2 regions of the Anaerobacillus sp. ABA4_114 genome follow, and region 2 is predicted to be linked to the other one. Evidence: a T-box and tRNA genes for the amino acid it is inferred to sense, from the RefSeq annotation. Region 2 holds a T-box; the other holds one or more tRNA genes.
What was found. A T-box is a leader RNA that pairs with one kind of tRNA and senses whether it is charged. The one in region 2 lies ahead of ileS (isoleucine--tRNA ligase), so its partner is inferred to be a tRNA-Ile.
Positions count from the first base shown of each region.

Region 1 (9,987 bases), 1.6 Mb from region 2:
ATTGGGGGGATAAGCAATGAATATCCAATCCTGTGTGGAAGTCCGAAACGAGTGGGATATCGTTAAAGCGAGACAGTCGGGTAGAAACATTGCTAAAGAACTGGGGTTCGGTACAGTGGATCAAGCTAGAATCACTACTGCAATCTCAGAACTCGCCCGTAACATTTATCTCTATGCCGGTAAAGGTGAAGTATTGATTGAGCGGACCGAGACTGGAAGCAAGATAGGTTTAAAAATTGTTGCTGCTGATTCTGGTCCTGGTATTAAAGATATTAGAAGAGTAATGGAAGATGGTTTCACCACTTCTGGAGGTCTCGGAGCAGGTCTTCCTGGTGTGAAGCGACTGATGGATGAATTTACGATCGATTCAAAAGAAAATGAAGGTACTAACATTACAGCAATAAAATGGCTCCGGTAAGGAGGATAGGCAAGAATGGATGACCGAGATCTTCAGTATGAAAAATACAAATCTATATTAGAAAACTATTTAGAAGAACAATCAGAACAGACGCTCTATAAAGGACAGCAGTTCAGCAGAAAGATGATTGAACAGCAAATTTCTCCTGAAGAAGCGGTAAGTCTTCATGTTAGCGTCCTTGAAGAGCTCTTTCCTGATTTGCCTGAGCCTCTTAAGAACTCGTATGATTTTCTCCTGGAAATGATGATTGGCTACGGTTTTGCCTATCGTGAACATCAAAGTCTTCGAAATAGACAGCAGCAACTTGAATCAGAAATTGAAGTTGCTGCTAACATGCAGCAGACCCTTCTGGCTGGAAAAAAACCAGAAGTAGACAGCCTGGATATCGGAGCGATCAGCAAGCCTGCCAAAAAGATGAACGGAGATTATTATCACTTTGTGCAGGATGAGAACGATTGTGTAAGTGTTGCGATCGCAGACATTATAGGCAAGGGGATTCCTGCTGCACTCTGTATGAGTATGATTAAATACGCGATGGACAGTGCCCCTGAGCAGCGGATGCAGCCTGGTGCAGTACTAGAGAATTTAAACCGCGTCGTCGAACAAAATGTTGATCCCAATATGTTCATCACAATGTTTTATGGTTTGTATGATTCCAGGGTTCATTCATTTTATTATGCAGGCGCCGGTCATGAACCGGGCTTTTTTTACGACTCGGAAAAAGATCAATTTGAGGAACTCTTCACAAAAGGTCTTGTGCTAGGGGTTTCAAAGAAAACCTCTTATCGAGAATATCAGCGAGTACTAAATGGGAACGATATGGTTATCATGCTCTCGGATGGTGTAACGGAATGTCGGTCGAGCCAAGGATTCATCGAACGCGATGAAATCGTTGCTATGATACGGAAATACATTCACCTCTCTGCGCAAGAAATCGTGGATTCTGTTTACAAAGAACTTGAGCGACTGCAAGAATTTGAACTACGAGATGATTTTACATTGTTAATTTTGAGAAGAAAGGTTTAGATTTCTCTCAGACGTGGAATAAGACATTAGTATTCATTTCGTGAAAATATCATTATGTAACGACCTATAAGGGGGAAATGTTATGAATTTGCAGATCAAACAAGAAGATCAAGGAAATACACATCATTTATATATTGCAGGAGAAGTTGATGCATATACTGCACCCCAACTGCGAGAAGCTTTGCTTCCGTTAACAGGCAAGGAAAGTCATGAAACACTCGTTCACCTTGGTGATGTTAATTATATGGACAGTACAGGGCTTGGCGTTTTCGTCGGTGCACTTAAATCCTCCAAAGAACACGGTAGTACTCTGAAACTTCGTGGTATGACATCTAGAGTTCAGCGTCTTTTTGAAATCACAGGGCTTGATGAAGTGATTGATATCGAAGACGTAAAGGGGGGATCAAAGTGATCAATATTTCTGATTTTGTTGAAATGAAAATACCAGCTCAGGCTGAGTTCGTAGGTGTAGCTCGATTAACAGTATCGGGTATCGCGAACCGAATGGGCTACTCTTATGATGAAATCGAAGATATCAAAATTGCGTTATCAGAAGCATGTACGAATGCTGTTAATCACGCTTATAAAGAAGACGAAAAAGGACAGATCACGATCGGTTATGGAATTTACGAAGACCGACTTGAAATGATGGTTCTAGATCGTGGACAAAGTTTTGATTACTCTAAGGTCTCAGAGAAGCTCGGACCTGTTGATAGTGAGAAATCCATTGACCAACTCAGTGAAGGAGGATTAGGGCTCTTTCTTATAGAATCGCTGATGGACAAAGTGGAAATCAGTGGAGAGGATGGGGTTGTTGTCATGATGACGAAGTTCCTCCACAGAGATGGGGTGGAAGTAGATGCCAGCACAATCTCATCAACCCCAAAATAAAGACAACAAAAATGAAGTATACGAATGGATTGAACAATATCAAAATGACCCGACGAATGAAGAGGTTCAGCTTAAATTAGTCGAACGGTACGAAGATTTAGTTCAATCACTGGCACGAAAGTTCTCAAAAGGGAAAAGCATTCATGACGATCTATCTCAAGTGGGCATGATCGGATTGCTAGCAGCACTTCGACGTTTTGATCCTTCTTTCGGAAGAAGTTTTGAGTCGTTCGCAGTCCCAACAATCGTTGGGGAGATCAAGCGATTCATTCGTGACAAAACTTGGAGTGTACATGTTCCGAGAAGAATTAAAGAGCTTGGCCCGCGCATTAAGAAAGCTGTAGAGGACCTTACAAACGAATTGCAACGTTCGCCAAAAGTAGATGAGTTGGCTGAATACCTAAATGTATCTGAAGAAGAAGTACTTGAAACGATGGAAATGGGCAAAAGCTACCAAGCATTGTCTGTTGACAGTTCGATCGAGGCAGATCAAGAAGGCAGTACAGTTACACTCCTCGATTTGGTTGGAGATCAAGAGCAAGGCTTTGATCTTGTTGACCAGCAAATGGTTCTTAAAAAGGCGTTTGCTGTATTGAGCGAGCGAGAGCAAGAAATATTAAACTGTACGTATTTCGAGAACATGAGCCAGAAAGAAACCGGCGAAAAATTAGGCATCTCCCAAATGCATGTTTCTCGATTACAGCGTAGGGCTCTAGAAAAGCTGAGGCAGGCAATTCGTATTGAACCTACGGAGGCCTTTTAGATATGTTTGAACAACACGAATTTGACCAGTTGACTGTTGCAGCATATCAAAAGCCAAAAGATGGCAATCAGATGTGCGGAGATAGCTACTTCGTGGAAGAAACGGAAGAGCATTTCATCTGTGCAGTAGCTGATGGACTTGGAAGCGGCGATCTAGCAAGAGATTCGTCGCTCGCCGCTATTAACGTCGTTAAAGAACATCAGGATAAAGATGTAGAGACATTGATGAAGCTCGCGAATGAAGAGATGAGAGGAAAAAGAGGATGTGTGTTATCAGTATTTAAGTTGAATCTTCAAACACGACAAATGGAGTTCAGCGGCATCGGTAACATCAACTTGATTGTTTTCCACCCTGATGGTCGCGTTATTCGCCCGATATCCTATTCAGGCTATCTTTCAGGAAAGCTTCAAAAAGTGAAAGTCCAAACAATAGAATACCCAAAAGGTTCTTCGTTCGTTACGTTTTCTGATGGCGTTCAAATCAGTTCAAGAAACCATGCGATGATTGCGAAGTTTGACACAGTGGAAGAGTCCTTCCGCCACTTAACGAATGCATTACCCCCTACGAATGATGACGTGACATTACTCGTAGGCAAACCTGTCTAAATAAAAGTTCTTCCGTAACGATGGAAGGCTTTTTTATTTTGGATAGACTTTTATCAAAGGGTCTATTCCTGTAAACTTATACTACTATGTTTTTAATAAGGAGGAATGGATTTGGGAATTACCGCAGAAAAACAACCGGAACTTTTTAATAAAGTAGGACAAAAGCTGAAAATATCAGAGGAGCGTGTACGTCAGGTCATCACACTTTTAGATGATGGAAACACTGTTCCGTTCATTGCGAGATACAGAAAAGAACTCACAGGTGGTCTTGATGAGGTTGAGTTAAGAGAGATTCAAGAGTCTTGGACATATCTCCAAAACCTCGAAAACCGAAAAGAAGAAGTCATTCGTCTTATTGAAGAACAAGGCAAGCTAACAGATGAGTTGAAAGGTAAGTTAGTAAAAGCAGCAAAACTTCAGGAAGTCGAAGACCTTTATCGTCCGTACAAACAAAAGAAGCGTACACGAGCTACAGTTGCAAAAGAAAAAGGATTAGAGCCTTTAGCGGAATGGTTATTAAATGATGGAAAAGGTAATCCAGAAGAAAAAGCTGCAACGTTTATCTCTGAGGAAAATGAAGTGGCGACAATAGAAGATGCGTTTCAGGGTGCAAAAGACATCATCGCAGAATGGATTTCTGATGATGCGGAAGCGAGAAAGTGGATCAGAGCGAAAACATTTCAAAACGGGACGCTTCAAACAAAAGTGAAGTCTGAGGAAGATGACCCTAAGAAAATCTTTGAAATGTACTACGAGTACCAGGAAGGAATCGCAAAGATTGTTCCTCACCGTGTGCTCGCCATCAACAGAGGAGAGAAAGAAGGTATCATAAAGGCTTCGGTCGCTTCACCTACTGACACGATCTTTGAATACCTACGCAAAAAACTAATTCGTCAAGGGAGCGAAAGTGTTCCTATATTAGAAGAAACGATTGAAGATGCGTATAAACGTTTGATTCAGCCTTCCGTAGAAAGAGAAATTCGTAAGGAACTTACAGAAGTGGCAGAAGACCAAGCGATACATATCTTCTCAGAAAACTTAAAGCATCTATTACTTCAGCCGCCTCTAAAAGGAAAGCGAGTACTTGGATTAGATCCTGCTTATCGAACAGGTTGTAAACTCGCAGTCGTTGATGATACAGGGAAAATGCTCCATGTTTCTGTTATTTATCCAACTCCACCTCGATCAGAGGTTGAAAAATCGAAAGAAATCGTCAAAAAGCTGATTAAAGAATTCGATATTGAGATGATCGCAATTGGAAATGGTACGGCCTCAAGAGAGTCGGAGCAGTTCGTTGCAGAGGTTATTAAAGAAGTAGATGATGAAGTCGTGTACTTAATCGCCAATGAAGCTGGAGCGAGTGTGTACTCTGCATCAGATCTTGCAAGAGAGGAGTTTCCTTCCCTTCAGGTAGAAGAGCGCTCAGCTGTTTCGATCGCAAGGCGCGTTCAAGATCCACTAGCGGAACTAGTGAAAATTGATCCCAAGTCAGTAGGTGTTGGCCAATACCAACACGATGTTTCACAAAAGAAGCTGAATGATCAACTGACGTTCGTAGTAGAAACAGCAGTAAACCAGGTAGGCGTGAACGTGAACACTGCTTCTGTGTCTCTCCTCCAATATGTTGCCGGACTTTCTAAATCGGTCGCAAGTAATATTGTGAAAAGAAGAGAGGAAGAAGGGAAGTTCACAAGTCGCGTTCAGTTGAAGAAGGTTCCGAGGCTTGGAGCGAAAACCTATGAGCAGTGTATTGGTTTCCTACGAATAATGGAAGGAAAGCAACCACTTGATCAAACAGAGATTCATCCTGAAAGCTATGATGTGACGAAAGCATTGCTTGTCCAAATCGGGTGTGACCCAAATGACATTGGTTCAGATAAACTTGTTCAAGCACTTTCCACCCTTTCGATTAAAGAAACGGCACAGGCTCTTGAAATTGGTGAGCCTACTTTAAAAGACATCATTAAATCACTTCAAAAGCCTGGAAGAGATCCTCGTGATGAACTTGCAAAACCACTACTGAAAACGGACGTCTTAAAAATGGAAGACCTTGAAAAAGGAATGGAGTTAGAAGGTACGGTACGGAATGTCGTTGATTTTGGCGCGTTCGTCGACATCGGTGTCAAACAAGATGGACTCGTGCACATCTCAAAGTTATCAAACCGCTACGTTAAAAATCCGATGGATATCGTGCGCGTTGGTCAGGTTGTGACTGTCTGGGTAGACAGTGTCGATCTTCAAAAGGAAAGAATTGCTCTTACAATGTTGCAACCATCATAAGCACTGCCCTTAGGGGCGGTGTTTTCTTTTGTAGAAAAACCAGCACTGATTTAACAATTTGATTTGGTAGCGGTCTTTCTGTAGATAGGCCTGTTGAAGCTGTCTCTTAAACCAGACAGGCATCAGGATCTCCTCCTTTTAATCTCGTGACACATTTGATAAGATGCTGTAAATTAGTTTATGAAATACTGCTTGTAAGTGTTCGAATCACAGGAGGGGCGTTTATGGATAACAAAAGCCTGCAGCTAATGGTAGAAAAAACATCACTTGAATCATTCGGATTGCCTTTCCTTCACGAAGCAACGTTTAATCCACGTTTACGAACAACGGGCGGTCGGTATTTATTAAGATCTCATAATCTCGAATTCAACCCTAAGCATTATGAGGAGTACGGTTTTGATGAGCTGATCGGTATCATCAAGCATGAGCTCTGTCATTACCACCTTCATCTTCAAGGGAAAGGATACAAACATAAGGATCGAGATTTCAAAGCACTCCTGAATCGTGTGGGCGGCTCGAGATACTGTCAGGCTGTTCCTGGACAAAGACGTACGGAGAAAATCAAACACATCTATCAATGTTCGAATTGCAAGACCTCCTACAAACGAAAAAGGAGAATAGATACGGCGAGGTTTGTCTGTGGGAAATGCAGGGGGAAACTCTTATTAACTTCTTCTAATTAATTATTGACGGTGTAAAAGCTATGTGTTAAATTAATATAGTCTCTTTGAGAGACTTGTCCGAAACGCATCATTAGCTTCTCAAAAACAGCCAAAAAAACTTTTGAGAATGTGTTGACTTTGCTTTCTGGATGGGTTATTATATTAAATGTCGCCGATAACGACGGCAATAACAAACAACATATTATTCCACAGTAGCTCAGTGGTAGAGCTATCGGCTGTTAACCGATCGGTCGTAGGTTCGAATCCTACCTGTGGAGCCAAACGGAGAAGTACCCAAGTGGCTGAAGGGGCGCCCCTGCTAAGGGTGTAGGTCGCGTGAGCGGCGCGAGGGTTCAAATCCCTCCTTCTCCGCCATTTTTATGGCCCGTTGGTCAAGCGGTTAAGACACCGCCCTTTCACGGCGGTAACACGGGTTCGAATCCCGTACGGGTCACCATTTTTATTCGAACAACGAACAATAAAAACAATAGCATGATAAGGTCCCGTGGTGTAGCGGTTAACATGCCTGCCTGTCACGCAGGAGATCGCGGGTTCGATTCCCGTCGGGACCGCCATTTATTTTCACATCGATATTGGGCTATAGCCAAGCGGTAAGGCAACGGATTTTGATTCCGTCATGCGCTGGTTCGAATCCAGCTAGCCCAGCCATTATCGAGCCATTAGCTCAGTTGGTAGAGCATCTGACTTTTAATCAGAGGGTCGAAGGTTCGAGTCCTTCATGGCTCACCATGTTTCATGCGGGTGTGGCGGAATTGGCAGACGCGCTAGACTTAGGATCTAGTGTCTTACGACGTGGGGGTTCGAGTCCCTTCACCCGCACCAATTCAAAAAAAGAAATACGTTTTCGCGGTTGTGGCGGAATGGCAGACGCGCTAGCTTGAGGGGCTAGTGGGGGAGACCCCGTGGAGGTTCGAGTCCTCTCAACCGCACCAACTATATAATGCGCCCGTAGCTCAATTGGATAGAGCGTCTGACTACGGATCAGAAGGTTAGGGGTTCGACTCCTCTCGGGCGCGCCATTTTTAATAACATAGTCGGGAAGTAGCTCAGCTTGGCAGAGCACTTGGTTTGGGACCAAGGGGTCGCAGGTTCAAATCCTGTCTTCCCGACCATCTAGAAATGCGGGTGTAGTTTAGTGGTAAAACCTCAGCCTTCCAAGCTGATGTCGTGGGTTCGATTCCCATCACCCGCTCCATAAAGATGGGCCTGTAGCTCAGCTGGTTAGAGCGCACGCCTGATAAGCGTGAGGTCGGTGGTTCGAGTCCACTCAGGCCCACCATCTTTCTTAAAAAAAGGTGTTGACGCGACTTCGTAAGATGTGATACATTAGTAAAGTCGCTGAAAACGACATTGAAAGAAACAAATCGATCTTTGAAAACTGAACGAAACGCCATGCAAGATATTGTTTCTACGGAAACAACATTGTTTTAAAGCTAGATTGAACTTTTCTATCGGAGAGTTTGATCCTGGCTCAGGACGAACGCTGGCGGCGTGCCTAATACATGCAAGTCGAGCGGAGAAATGGGAGCTTGCTCCCATTTCTCAGCGGCGGACGGGTGAGTAACACGTGGGCAACCTGCCCTACAGACTGGGATAACTCCGGGAAACCGGAGCTAATACCGGGTAATACATAGCATCGCATGATGCAACGTTGAAAGTTGGCCTTTGGCTAACACTGTAGGATGGGCCCGCGGCGCATTAGCTAGTTGGTAAGGTAACGGCTTACCAAGGCCACGATGCGTAGCCGACCTGAGAGGGTGATCGGCCACACTGGGACTGAGACACGGCCCAGACTCCTACGGGAGGCAGCAGTAGGGAATCTTCCGCAATGGACGAAAGTCTGACGGAGCAACGCCGCGTGAGTGACGAAGGCCTTCGGGTCGTAAAGCTCTGTTGTTAGGGAAGAACAAGTACCGTTCGAATAGGGCGGTACCTTGACGGTACCTAACCAGAAAGCCACGGCTAACTACGTGCCAGCAGCCGCGGTAATACGTAGGTGGCAAGCGTTGTCCGGAATTATTGGGCGTAAAGCGCGCGCAGGCGGTCTCTTAAGTCTGATGTGAAAGCCCACGGCTCAACCGTGGAGGGCCATTGGAAACTGGGGGACTTGAGTGCAGAAGAGGAGAGTGGAATTCCACGTGTAGCGGTGAAATGCGTAGATATGTGGAGGAACACCAGTGGCGAAGGCGGCTCTCTGGTCTGTAACTGACGCTGAGGCGCGAAAGCGTGGGGAGCAAACAGGATTAGATACCCTGGTAGTCCACGCCGTAAACGATGAGTGCTAGGTGTTGGGGGGTTCCACCCTCAGTGCTGAAGTTAACACATTAAGCACTCCGCCTGGGGAGTACGACCGCAAGGTTGAAACTCAAAGGAATTGACGGGGGCCCGCACAAGCAGTGGAGCATGTGGTTTAATTCGAAGCAACGCGAAGAACCTTACCAGGTCTTGACATCCTCTGCCACTCCTAGAGATAGGACGTTCCCCTTCGGGGGACAGAGTGACAGGTGGTGCATGGTTGTCGTCAGCTCGTGTCGTGAGATGTTGGGTTAAGTCCCGCAACGAGCGCAACCCTTGATCTTAGTTGCCAGCATTCAGTTGGGTACTCTAAGGTGACTGCCGGTGACAAACCGGAGGAAGGTGGGGACGACGTCAAATCATCATGCCCCTTATGACCTGGGCTACACACGTGCTACAATGGACGGTACAAAGGGCAGCAACACCGCGAGGTGAAGCGAATCCCATAAAGCCGTTCTCAGTTCGGATTGCAGGCTGCAACTCGCCTGCATGAAGCCGGAATTGCTAGTAATCGCGGATCAGCATGCCGCGGTGAATACGTTCCCGGGCCTTGTACACACCGCCCGTCACACCACGAGAGTTTGTAACACCCGAAGTCGGTGAGGTAACCTTTTGGAGCCAGCCGCCGAAGGTGGGACAAATGATTGGGGTGAAGTCGTAACAAGGTAGCCGTATCGGAAGGTGCGGCTGGATCACCTCCTTTCTATGGAGAATTACGAGGCAACATTGGTTGCCAAACTTGCATGAGCGTTTCGTTTAGTTTTGAAAGAATGATTGTATTCTTTCATGTTCCTTGAAAACTAGATAGCACAAACAACGACATCCAATAATTATTATTTTTTGCGTTATAACTTAGTTAGTCACATCTAACGATGTGCATCGATGACGTTAGAACACTCGTTTCTAACGAACATCTAAGGTTAAGCTACTAAGGGCGCACGGTGGATGCCTTGGCACTAGAAGCCGATGAAGGACGGGACGAACACCGATATGCTTCGGGGAGCAGTAAGTACGCTTTGATCCGGA
Region 1 is NZ_JBSWUM010000001.1:3,953,564-3,963,550, reverse strand. Features, by position in the region: gene ACXAEY_RS20570 (STAS domain-containing protein) at 1-13, shown strand, start outside; gene ACXAEY_RS20565 (anti-sigma regulatory factor) at 17-418, shown strand; gene ACXAEY_RS20560 (SpoIIE family protein phosphatase) at 434-1,444, shown strand; gene ACXAEY_RS20555 (STAS domain-containing protein) at 1,527-1,856, shown strand; gene rsbW (anti-sigma B factor RsbW) at 1,880-2,335, shown strand; gene sigB (RNA polymerase sigma factor SigB) at 2,304-3,098, shown strand; gene ACXAEY_RS20540 (SpoIIE family protein phosphatase) at 3,101-3,703, shown strand; gene ACXAEY_RS20535 (Tex family protein) at 3,809-5,983, shown strand; gene cmpA (cortex morphogenetic protein CmpA) at 5,993-6,106, opposite strand; gene ACXAEY_RS20525 (SprT family protein) at 6,208-6,666, shown strand; tRNA gene ACXAEY_RS20520 (tRNA-Asn) at 6,852-6,926, shown strand; tRNA gene ACXAEY_RS20515 (tRNA-Ser) at 6,930-7,020, shown strand; tRNA gene ACXAEY_RS20510 (tRNA-Glu) at 7,028-7,102, shown strand; tRNA gene ACXAEY_RS20505 (tRNA-Asp) at 7,145-7,220, shown strand; tRNA gene ACXAEY_RS20500 (tRNA-Gln) at 7,240-7,314, shown strand; tRNA gene ACXAEY_RS20495 (tRNA-Lys) at 7,320-7,395, shown strand; tRNA gene ACXAEY_RS20490 (tRNA-Leu) at 7,404-7,488, shown strand; tRNA gene ACXAEY_RS20485 (tRNA-Leu) at 7,513-7,598, shown strand; tRNA gene ACXAEY_RS20480 (tRNA-Arg) at 7,609-7,685, shown strand; tRNA gene ACXAEY_RS20475 (tRNA-Pro) at 7,702-7,778, shown strand; tRNA gene ACXAEY_RS20470 (tRNA-Gly) at 7,788-7,861, shown strand; tRNA gene ACXAEY_RS20465 (tRNA-Ile) at 7,869-7,945, shown strand; rRNA gene ACXAEY_RS20460 (16S ribosomal RNA) at 8,115-9,664, shown strand; rRNA gene ACXAEY_RS20455 (23S ribosomal RNA) at 9,880-9,987, shown strand, end outside.
Region 1: it encodes a tRNA-Ile, which carries the amino acid that the T-box ahead of ileS (isoleucine--tRNA ligase) is inferred to sense. The anticodon was not compared.

Region 2 (9,987 bases):
TGATATTCAGAAACTCGGTCCCGACACGTTCATGTGTACTCCGGATAATGTTGAAATCTCCGGCAATATTACCGATGAAATATTTGAAGACTAGCTTCTAAGGAAGGTGAAGAATTTGGAAATTGCTTATTTATTAGCACAAGCTTTACGGATTTACTCATGGATATTAATCATTTATATCTTCATGTCTTGGATTCCAAATGCTAGAGAATCCTCTATTGGACAAATGATTGCAAGAATTGCAGAACCTTATCTTGCGCCGTTTCGCAAAATCATCCCGCCTATCGGTGGAATGTTAGATATTTCTCCTATCGTAGCTATTTTTGCACTACAGTTTGCGCAGTATGGAATCGTTGCTCTCTTTGGAATGATCCTATAATTCCATGTCGATATACGAACACTATCGTCCTGAAGAAAGAACGTTTGTTGATCGTGTGTTAGAGTGGCAAGGGGAAGTTGAAGACAGATACTCTCCGAAACTCACTGATTTCCTAGATCCACGAGAGCAGGATATCGTTACACAAGTAATTGGAAATCATCCCGATGTGAGCGTATCTTTTTCAGGAGGCGTGGACGGAGCAGAACGGCAGCGTGCACTGCTTCTTCCACCTTATATAACAGCAACAGCTGAAGATTATGACATAGCTGCATTAAACATTACATATCCCTCAAAATTCGTTACATTATCGCACCCAGATCTTCTCGGTGCGCTGATGGGACTTGGATTAAAGCGGGAAAAGTTTGGTGATATTTTTGTGCAGGATGGACTTGCACAGCTTATCGTAGCTAAAGAAGTAGCGGATTATATTAAGATGAATCTAACTCAAGCTGGTAAAGCTTCGATCACGCCAGAGGTGATTTCACCATCACAGATCGACGTTCCTCCTATAAGGTGGGAGGAACAATCGGGTACCGTTAGTAGCCTTCGCCTCGATGCTGTATTAGCAGAGATATACAATCTATCTAGGTCAAAGGTATCTCCTATGATCGAACATGAGCGTGCTAAACTTAATTGGAAAGTCGTCGATCAACCCGCAACCGAAGTAAAAGCGGGAGATTATTTATCCCTAAGGGGTTCGGGGAGAAGTAAGGTGAATTCGATCGACGGTAAAACAAAGAAAGAAAAATGGCGAATCACGTATAGTAAAAGAAAATAATTTGACAAATTTAGAAGGATTGCCCGTAGAGATTGTCGAATTACGAGTTGGGACATAAAAGAGAGCAAACCGGAGGTGGCTGAATTGCCTTTAACACCATTAGATATTCATAACAAAGAATTTACTCGCGGATTCCGCGGTTATGATGAAGATGAGGTAAATGAGTTTTTAGATCAAGTCATTAAAGATTACGAAACTGTTATCAGAGAAAAGAAAGAGCTAAATGAGAGAGTAAAGATCCTAGAAGAAAGACTAGGACACTTCTCAAACCTTGAGGAAACATTGAACAAATCGATTCTTGTCGCTCAAGAAACGGCTGAAGAAGTAAAGCAGAGTGCAACGAAAGAATCCCGTTTGATCCTAAAAGAAGCGGAAAAGAACGCTGACCGCATCATCAATGATTCGTTAGCTAAAGCGAGAAAGATCTCACTCGAAAATGAAGAATTGAAAAAGCAAGCTTCCGTTTACCGCACACGTTTCCGTATGCTTGTCGAAGCGCAGCTCGAGATGCTGACGAATGAAGACTGGGACGGGCTGGCTGCTCGTTTTGATGAAGAAGAAGAGCATATTCAAGAAAACGCATAAGGTAAACTTTTAACATTTATTTCGCATTTTCTTGACTTATTAAAATTGAATACACTATACTTTTGATATACTTTAATGGAAGTTGGTCCTACAACTGGATTAACATCTTCAATCAAAAGCACATAGACATAAGAAATGGTCTAAGCTGTTTCTTACAAAATAATGATTAAGAACGACTGCGATGGGAAGAGTAACTGGTTACACTTAACAAAGCGAGCTGGGGGTGGTGTGAGCCTAGCGTTAAGCAACCGGTGAAGATCACCCCTGAGTCCCGAGCTGAACATAAAGTAAGCCCCGGCGTATCATTCACGTTACGAATGCAAAGTGAGCACATTGTGTGCTTAAGTTGGGTGGTACCACGGGAAAACCTTCTCGTCCCTATAGGGATGAGAAGGTTTTTTTATGTTATTAAGGAAATGCAGCGTACGATATTGAAGGAGGAAGGACATGAGCTTTAAAGAAACACTATTGATGCCAAAAACGAAGTTCCCAATGCGCGGTAATCTGCCAAACAAAGAACCTGATATGCAAAAAGAATGGGAAGAAAACAACCTTTATGAGAAAGTACAGGAAAGAACGAAGGATCGTCCTCTTTTTGTATTGCATGATGGCCCTCCATACGCAAATGGAGACATCCATATCGGTCACGCAGAAAACAAAGTATTGAAAGACATGATTGTTCGTTACAAATCCATGAACGGATTTCATGCACCGTATGTTCCAGGTTGGGATACTCACGGTCTTCCGATCGAGCAAGCACTTACGAAAAAAGGTGTGGATCGAAAGAAGTTAACAGTAGCTGAATTCCGTAAGAAGTGTGAAGAATATGCGCTAAAGCAAGTTGATCGTCAGCGTGAGCAGTTCAAACGCCTTGGTGTTCGCGGAGACTGGGATAACCCTTATATCACACTGAACAAAGGGTACGAAGCGCAGCAGATCAAAGTGTTTGGCGAAATGGCGAAGCGTGGATATATCTACAAAGATAAGAAAACTGTTTACTGGTCTCCTACTTCAGAATCAGCGCTAGCTGAAGCTGAAATCGAATACCAGGACAAACGCTCTCCATCCATCTATGTTGCTTTCCAAGTTAAGGATGGAAAAGGCGTACTAAACGGAGATGAGAAGTTCATCATCTGGACAACGACCCCTTGGACAATTCCTTCAAACCTTGGGATCGCACTCAATGCTTCATTTGAGTATAGTGTTGTTGAAGCTGATGGAAGCAAGTACATCGTCGCTACAGAATTAGTTGACCAACTTAAAGAAGAGTTTGAATGGAATACAGTGAATGAACTAAATCGCGTAAAAGGAAGCGAGCTTGAATACGTTACAGCACAGCATCCTCTATATGATCGTGAGTCCCTTGTCATTATTGGTGATCATGTCACGCTTGATGCTGGTACTGGTTGCGTTCATACAGCACCTGGACACGGTGAAGATGATTATGCAATCGGAAGAAAATACAAGCTCGATATCTTGTGCCCAGTAGATGAGAAGGGTGTTTTCACGAATGAAGCGCCAGGTTTTGAAGGCTTGTTCTATGATAAAGCAAACAAGCCGATCACTGAAAAGCTTGAAGAAGCTGGAGCTCTAGTAAAGCTTTCATTCTTCACACACTCCTATCCACACGACTGGCGTACGAAGAAGCCGATCATCTTCCGTGCAACTGAGCAGTGGTTTGCTTCAATCAAGCAGTTCCGACCTGAACTTCTGCAAGCTGTTGCGGATGTAGAATGGTTCCCGACTTGGGGAGAGCTTCGTCTTCACAACATGGTGAAAGACCGTGAAGATTGGTGTATTTCTCGCCAGCGCGCATGGGGTGTTCCGATCCCAGTCTTTTACGGTGAGAACGATGAGCCGATCTTAACAGACGAAACAATCGAGCATGTCTCAGAGCTATTCCGTCAGCACGGTTCAAACATCTGGTTTGAATGGGATGCGAAAGAGCTATTACCAGAAGGGTTTACGTCTGAACACAGCCCGAATGGTACGTTCCGTAAAGAAATGGACATTATGGACGTTTGGTTTGATTCTGGTTCTTCCCATCAAGCAGTGCTTGAAGAGCGCAGCGACCTTGCGCGACCTGCAGATTTATATCTAGAAGGATCTGACCAGTACAGAGGCTGGTTCAACTCTTCTCTTTCTACTTCTGTCGCAGTAACGGGTAAAGCACCTTACAAAGCAGTGCTGAGTCACGGGTTTGTTCTTGACGGAGAAGGTAAAAAGATGAGTAAATCACTTGGAAACGTAATGGTTCCAAACGACGTGATGAAGCAGCTCGGTGCAGACATCTTACGTTTATGGGTATCTTCTGCTGACTATCAGGCTGATGTTCGTGTCTCAAATGAGATTCTCAAGCAAGTAGCAGAAGTGTATAGAAAGATCCGTAACACGTTTAGGTTCATGCTCGGAAACCTAGAAGGCTTTGATCCAGCTCTTAACAGTGTTTCCTATGAAAACCTTAGTGAGCTCGATCAATACATGCTCGTGAAGTTGAATAACGTTGTGACGAAAGTAAAGAAAGCATATGATGAGTATCAGTTCTTAACAGTTTACAATACCATTCATAACTTCTTTACTACAGAGATGAGCTCATTCTATCTTGATATCGCGAAAGATACGCTATATATCGAGCACGAAGACCATCCGAAGCGCCGAGCGATTCAAACGGTCCTTTATCAAACGGCTGTTGCATTGACGAAGCTACTATCACCGATCATCCCACATACTGCTGAAGAAGTATGGCAGTTTGTACCGGGTGAAAAAGAAGAGTACGTTCAGCTTTCTGACATGCCTGAAGTGAAGAACTTCGAAGGAACTTCTGAACTTGAAAGCAAGTGGGATTACGTGATGGACCTACGTGATGAAGTTCTAAAGGCACTAGAAGAAGCACGTAACGAAAAGAAAATCGGGAAGTCCTTAACAGCTCAGCTTCATATCTATGCGGATGGTGAAGCGAAAGAACTTCTTGATGGCATCGATAACCTCGATAAGCTCTTGATCGTTTCTGCAGCATCCGTTGCAGGAAGTAAATCTGAAGCTCCATCGGAAGCAAAGAATTACGAAGAGCTAGCGATCATGGTTTCCCCTGCAGAAGGCGAAACGTGTGAACGTTGCTGGAGAGTAACAGAGACTGTAGGACAAGATGAAACGTATCCTACTCTTTGCGTAGATTGTGCTGAAACTGTAAAAAATCATTATTAATAGTAAAAAGCGCTTTGCTGAATGCAAAGCGCTTGATTTATTTATGAACAGTTATTTGAGCTACCACGTTACTTTTAATTGAATTCATTCATGAGCAAAGGGCTTATGGTTCCTGCTCAGATTCACAGAAATGGCGGTCAGCTCAAATTATACTCCAGCTACTGTTATTGCGTTCCCGATACCCTGAGCACTTTGCACCATGCAAAGCGTTTACGGTTAACGTTCACATTGTACAGGAATGAATCCTGTGCTAAACTTTCATAGGAAGTATCATTCGATCGGGGGAGCGCACGTGTGGAAATATTTAATAGCCATTGGCATAGTTATACTAGATCAATGGACCAAATGGCTTGTTGTTAAAAATATGGAATATGGAGAGTCGATCAAACTCATCAACGACTTTCTCTATCTGACTTCACATCGAAATAGAGGAGCTGCGTTTGGCATCCTTCAAGGTCAGATGATTTTCTTTTACATTATTACGGTTATTGTGATTGTCGCTGTTTTATACTATATGAATCAATATAAACACAGCAAGTTCGTCAGTGTTACCCTTGCTTTAATATTAGGCGGTGCAGTGGGGAACTTTATCGATCGTGTCTTTAGAGGAGAAGTCGTAGATTTTGTTAACACGTATATCTTCTCGTATGACTTTCCGATTTTCAATGTTGCGGATGCTTCACTCGTTGTAGGGGTCATTCTCATCTTTATCGGGACGATATTTGAAAGTAAGCAAGCTGAAGGAGATAAGTAATGGAAAAGTTCGTTTTTACAGTAAGTACTGAAAATAAAGGCCAGAGGATCGATAAAGTGATACCGACATTCGATCAAGACTGGTCTCGTAGCCAGGTTCAAACCTGGATCAAAGAAGAACAAGTTCAGGTGAACGGTGAAGTTGTGAAAGGAAACTACAAAGTTTCGGAGAACGATGAAATCGTTGTGAGCGTCCCTGAACCAGAAACGCTCGAAGTTGTACCTGAAGATCTTGACTTAGATATCGTATATGAAGATCAAGATGTTTTAGTCGTCTACAAACCTAGAGGAATGGTCGTACATCCTGCACCAGGACATCCAAGCGGAACGCTTGTAAACGGATTGATGCACCAAGTTCGTGATTTAAGTGGAATCAACGGCGTGATTAGACCAGGGATCGTTCATCGAATCGATAAGGACACTTCTGGGTTGCTCATGGTCGCTAAGAATGATCATGCACATGAATCACTCGTTAAGCAGCTTCAAGCGAAAACGGTGAATCGTCGTTATAAAGCCATTGTACACGGGAACATTCAGCACGATGTCGGTACCATCGATGCACCGATCGGTCGAGACAAGCAGGATCGCCAGAAGATGACCGTTACAGATGAGCATAGCCGAGATGCAGTTACGCATTTTAAAGTGTTAGAGCGTTATGATCACTATACTTACGTAGAGTGCCAGCTTGAAACAGGCCGTACTCATCAAATCCGTGTTCATATGAAATACATCGATCATCCTGTTGCAGGGGATCCTAAATATGGACCAAGAAAAAAAACGTTGCCGATCGATGGACAAGCGTTACATGCTGGTGTATTAGGTTTCAAGCACCCTGTGACTGAAGAGTGGCTCGAGTTTTCTCGGGAAGTTCCTGAAGATATGGAAAAGCTGTTAATGCGTTTAAGAAGATAAAAAGCGGTTGACAGGTTTTCACGGCTCTGCCATACTACATGTAGACAATATAGCAATCCTTTAACGATGGTCCCGTGAGGCTACAAAGGAAAAACGGCTATGTACGTAACGTGTGTTTCGTATGCCCAAAACCCTTTTGCCTCCATGGCAAAAGGGTTTTTTAGTGACGTTGGACTAAAGCAGTTAAGCTGAAAGGAAGAGACGAATGGAAGATAAGAGGGTTTTACTCGATGATCAAGCGATTCGAAGAGCGTTAACAAGAATTGCTCATGAAATCATTGAACGAAATAAAGGGATCCAACATGCGATGCTCGTTGGGATCAAAACAAGAGGAATCTATTTAGCGGAGCGTTTAGCTGAGCGCATCGAACAAATCGAAGGCTCGAGCATACCGGTAGGAGAAATCGATATTACGATGTACCGTGACGACCTTTCATTAAAACATGAAAATCAAGATCCGAAGATTAAAGGCACAAGTATTGAGAGTGCTGTTACTGATCAAAAAGTCATCCTAGTCGATGATGTTCTTTTCACAGGGCGAACTGTTCGAGCAGCGATGGACGCCTTGATGGATCTAGGCAGACCTTCTCAGATTCAGCTAGCTGTTCTAGTCGATCGTGGTCATAGAGAGCTTCCGATCCGACCGGATTATGTGGGAAAGAATGTTCCAACTTCGAAGGAAGAAATTATTGAGGTTGCACTAACAGAAGTAGATGATTTCGATAGAGTAAGCATTAAACACGCTAAGTAAAAACCAATAACGTGCTCCCTTTAAGGTAGTCCAGAGAGACAGCCAAGGGAGGAGACGCTGTTCGATCAGGACACGCGTGTACCTCCTTGCGGCTAAGCAAGGAGGTTTTTTATACCTCCTTCTAGCCGGGACGCACATCCGAGGAGGAAATAACGATGAAACATGAATTAGGAATCAGAGAAGTACCAAAAACAACAACGTGGGTAACATTAAGTCTTCAGCATTTATTCGCAATGTTCGGTGCTACGATACTCGTCCCGTTCTTAGTAGGACTTGATCCAGCAGTAGCACTCGCATCTAGTGGTCTTGGAACCCTCTCTTATCTACTGATTACGAGGGGGAAGATCCCAGCATATCTAGGATCATCGTTCGCATTCATCGCGCCTATCATTTCAGCCGTATCACTAGGGGGACCTGAAGGGGCGATGATTGGGACGTTTTTCGCTGGTATTGTTTACGGAATCGTAGCCATTGCGATTCGAGCAGCAGGTTTAAACTGGCTTTTGAGACTGCTACCTCCGATCGTCGTTGGTCCTGTCATCATGGTGATTGGTCTTGGCCTTGCAGGTACTGCCATCAGCATGGCGATGAACAATCCTGAAACGGAAGCTTATAGCGGCATTAACTTCACAGTGGCTCTTGTCACGCTTGGTGTTACGATTTTAGCATCGATCTTCCTAAGAGGATTTTTAAGCCTTATTCCAATCTTGATCGGTATCGTTTCAGGATATACGTTCGCTTATTTTGTAGGTCTCGTTGATTTCAGTCCAGTAAGAGAAGCATCGTTTTTCGAGGTGCCAGACTTCATTATTCCTTTCGCAGATTATAACCCAGCACAAGTCTTTTCTTGGGAAATTCTCTTCGTCATGGTTCCGATCGCAACGGTAACGATCGCTGAGCACATCGGTGACCAGATGGTATTAAGTAAAGTAGCGGGGCGTAATTTCTTGAAAACACCAGGTCTCCATCGATCGATTCTTGGTGATGGTGTTGCGACAATCATCGCTTCATTGCTAGGCGGGCCACCAAATACAACATATGGTGAAAATATAGGCGTTCTTGCGATCACTCGAGTATTCAGCGTGTTTGTTATCGGAGGAGCTGCAGTTCTAGCACTAATCTTCGGCTTTATCGGCAAGGTCTCAGCTCTTATCTCTACCATTCCGACGGCGGTAATGGGTGGCGTTTCGATCTTACTCTTCGGGATCATCGCTTCATCTGGTCTCAGAATGCTGATCGATAACAACATCGATCTAGGTGAAAAACGAAACTTGATCATCTCATCCGTCATCTTGGTCATTGGGGTTGGAGGAGCGTTTATCCAGGTAACTGAAGACTTACAAATCGCAGGAATGGCGCTCGCGACGATCATCGGTATCGTTTTAAACCTTATTCTCCCTGGTGGTACTACGCAGGAATCGATTGAGAATATGTTTGAAGAGCAAAATGATCATACAGCTGCATAGTTACATCCTTTAAAAAGGTACAGAGAGACCTAAAAGGGTGAGAAAAAGGCGCGAGATCTATCGCGTCAACTTTCCTACACCCTGAATCTGTTCAGGGTGTTTTTTTGTGAAGTTACTTATGTAGAAAAATAGAGGAGTGATAGGATGAAGCATTTACTCGATATGCAATCGATCGAACCGGGTGACATCGAAGACCTTCTTCATATGGCAGAACGCTTCCGGTTAGGTAAAGAAACCATAGAGTACCCTACTGTTTTTATTGCGAATTTGTTCTTTGAACCATCGACGAGAACACGTTTTAGTTTTGAAGTCGCACAGAAGCGACTAGGATGCCACACATTAAACTTTGAAGCTGCGGGCTCGAGCGTGCAAAAAGGTGAGAGCCTGTATGACACGATTAAAACGTTAGAAGCAATAGGCGCAAAAGCAGCTGTAATCCGTCACCCAAAAGAAAGATATTTCGAGTCTTTATTAGAAAGAACATCACTATCGATCATTAATGCTGGAGATGGATGTGGACATCATCCTACACAATCACTACTAGATCTATTGACGATCAAGCAAGAGTTCGGTTCGTTCAGGGGATTGCGAGTTGTTATCGCTGGTGATATCAAGCATAGTCGTGTGGCAAGGTCCAATGCATATGTCCTGACGAGACTTGGTGCCCTCGTCTCATTCTCAGGACCAGAGGCTTGGCGCGATGATTCGATCGGAGCATATCCATACATCACGATGGATGAAGCAGTAAGAGAAGCTGACGTTGTGATGCTCCTTCGAATCCAAAATGAGCGCCATCATCAACAGACGAACGAAAACGCCTCTTATCTCGCTGATCATGGTCTTACAGTAGAGCGTGAAAAGAACATGAAGCGAAACAGCATTATCATGCATCCTGCTCCTGTAAATCGAGGGGTTGAAATCGATACATCATTAGTAGAATGTGACCGCTCACGTATCTTTAAGCAAATGGAGAACGGCGTTTATGTCCGTATGGCTGTCCTTAACCGAGTCCTTCACTCCAATAAGAAAGGAATGTATGTGTAATGATCATAAAAAATGCCTTGCTAGTAAATGAAACTGGTAATCTTGAAAAACGTGACGTTCTTATTTCAGAAGAAGGAAAGATTGAGAGGATATCAGAGTCGATCGAAACTGACCA
Region 2 is NZ_JBSWUM010000001.1:2,338,756-2,348,742, reverse strand. Features, by position in the region: gene ACXAEY_RS11865 (cell division protein SepF) at 1-94, shown strand, start outside; gene ACXAEY_RS11860 (YggT family protein) at 107-379, shown strand; gene ACXAEY_RS11855 (YlmH family RNA-binding protein) at 384-1,157, shown strand; gene ACXAEY_RS11850 (DivIVA domain-containing protein) at 1,242-1,742, shown strand; T-box leader at 1,912-2,125, shown strand; gene ileS (isoleucine--tRNA ligase) at 2,190-4,946, shown strand; gene lspA (signal peptidase II) at 5,239-5,700, shown strand; gene ACXAEY_RS11835 (RluA family pseudouridine synthase) at 5,700-6,611, shown strand; gene pyrR (bifunctional pyr operon transcriptional regulator/uracil phosphoribosyltransferase PyrR) at 6,817-7,362, shown strand; gene ACXAEY_RS11825 (solute carrier family 23 protein) at 7,518-8,828, shown strand; gene ACXAEY_RS11820 (aspartate carbamoyltransferase catalytic subunit) at 8,973-9,872, shown strand; gene ACXAEY_RS11815 (dihydroorotase) at 9,872-9,987, shown strand, end outside.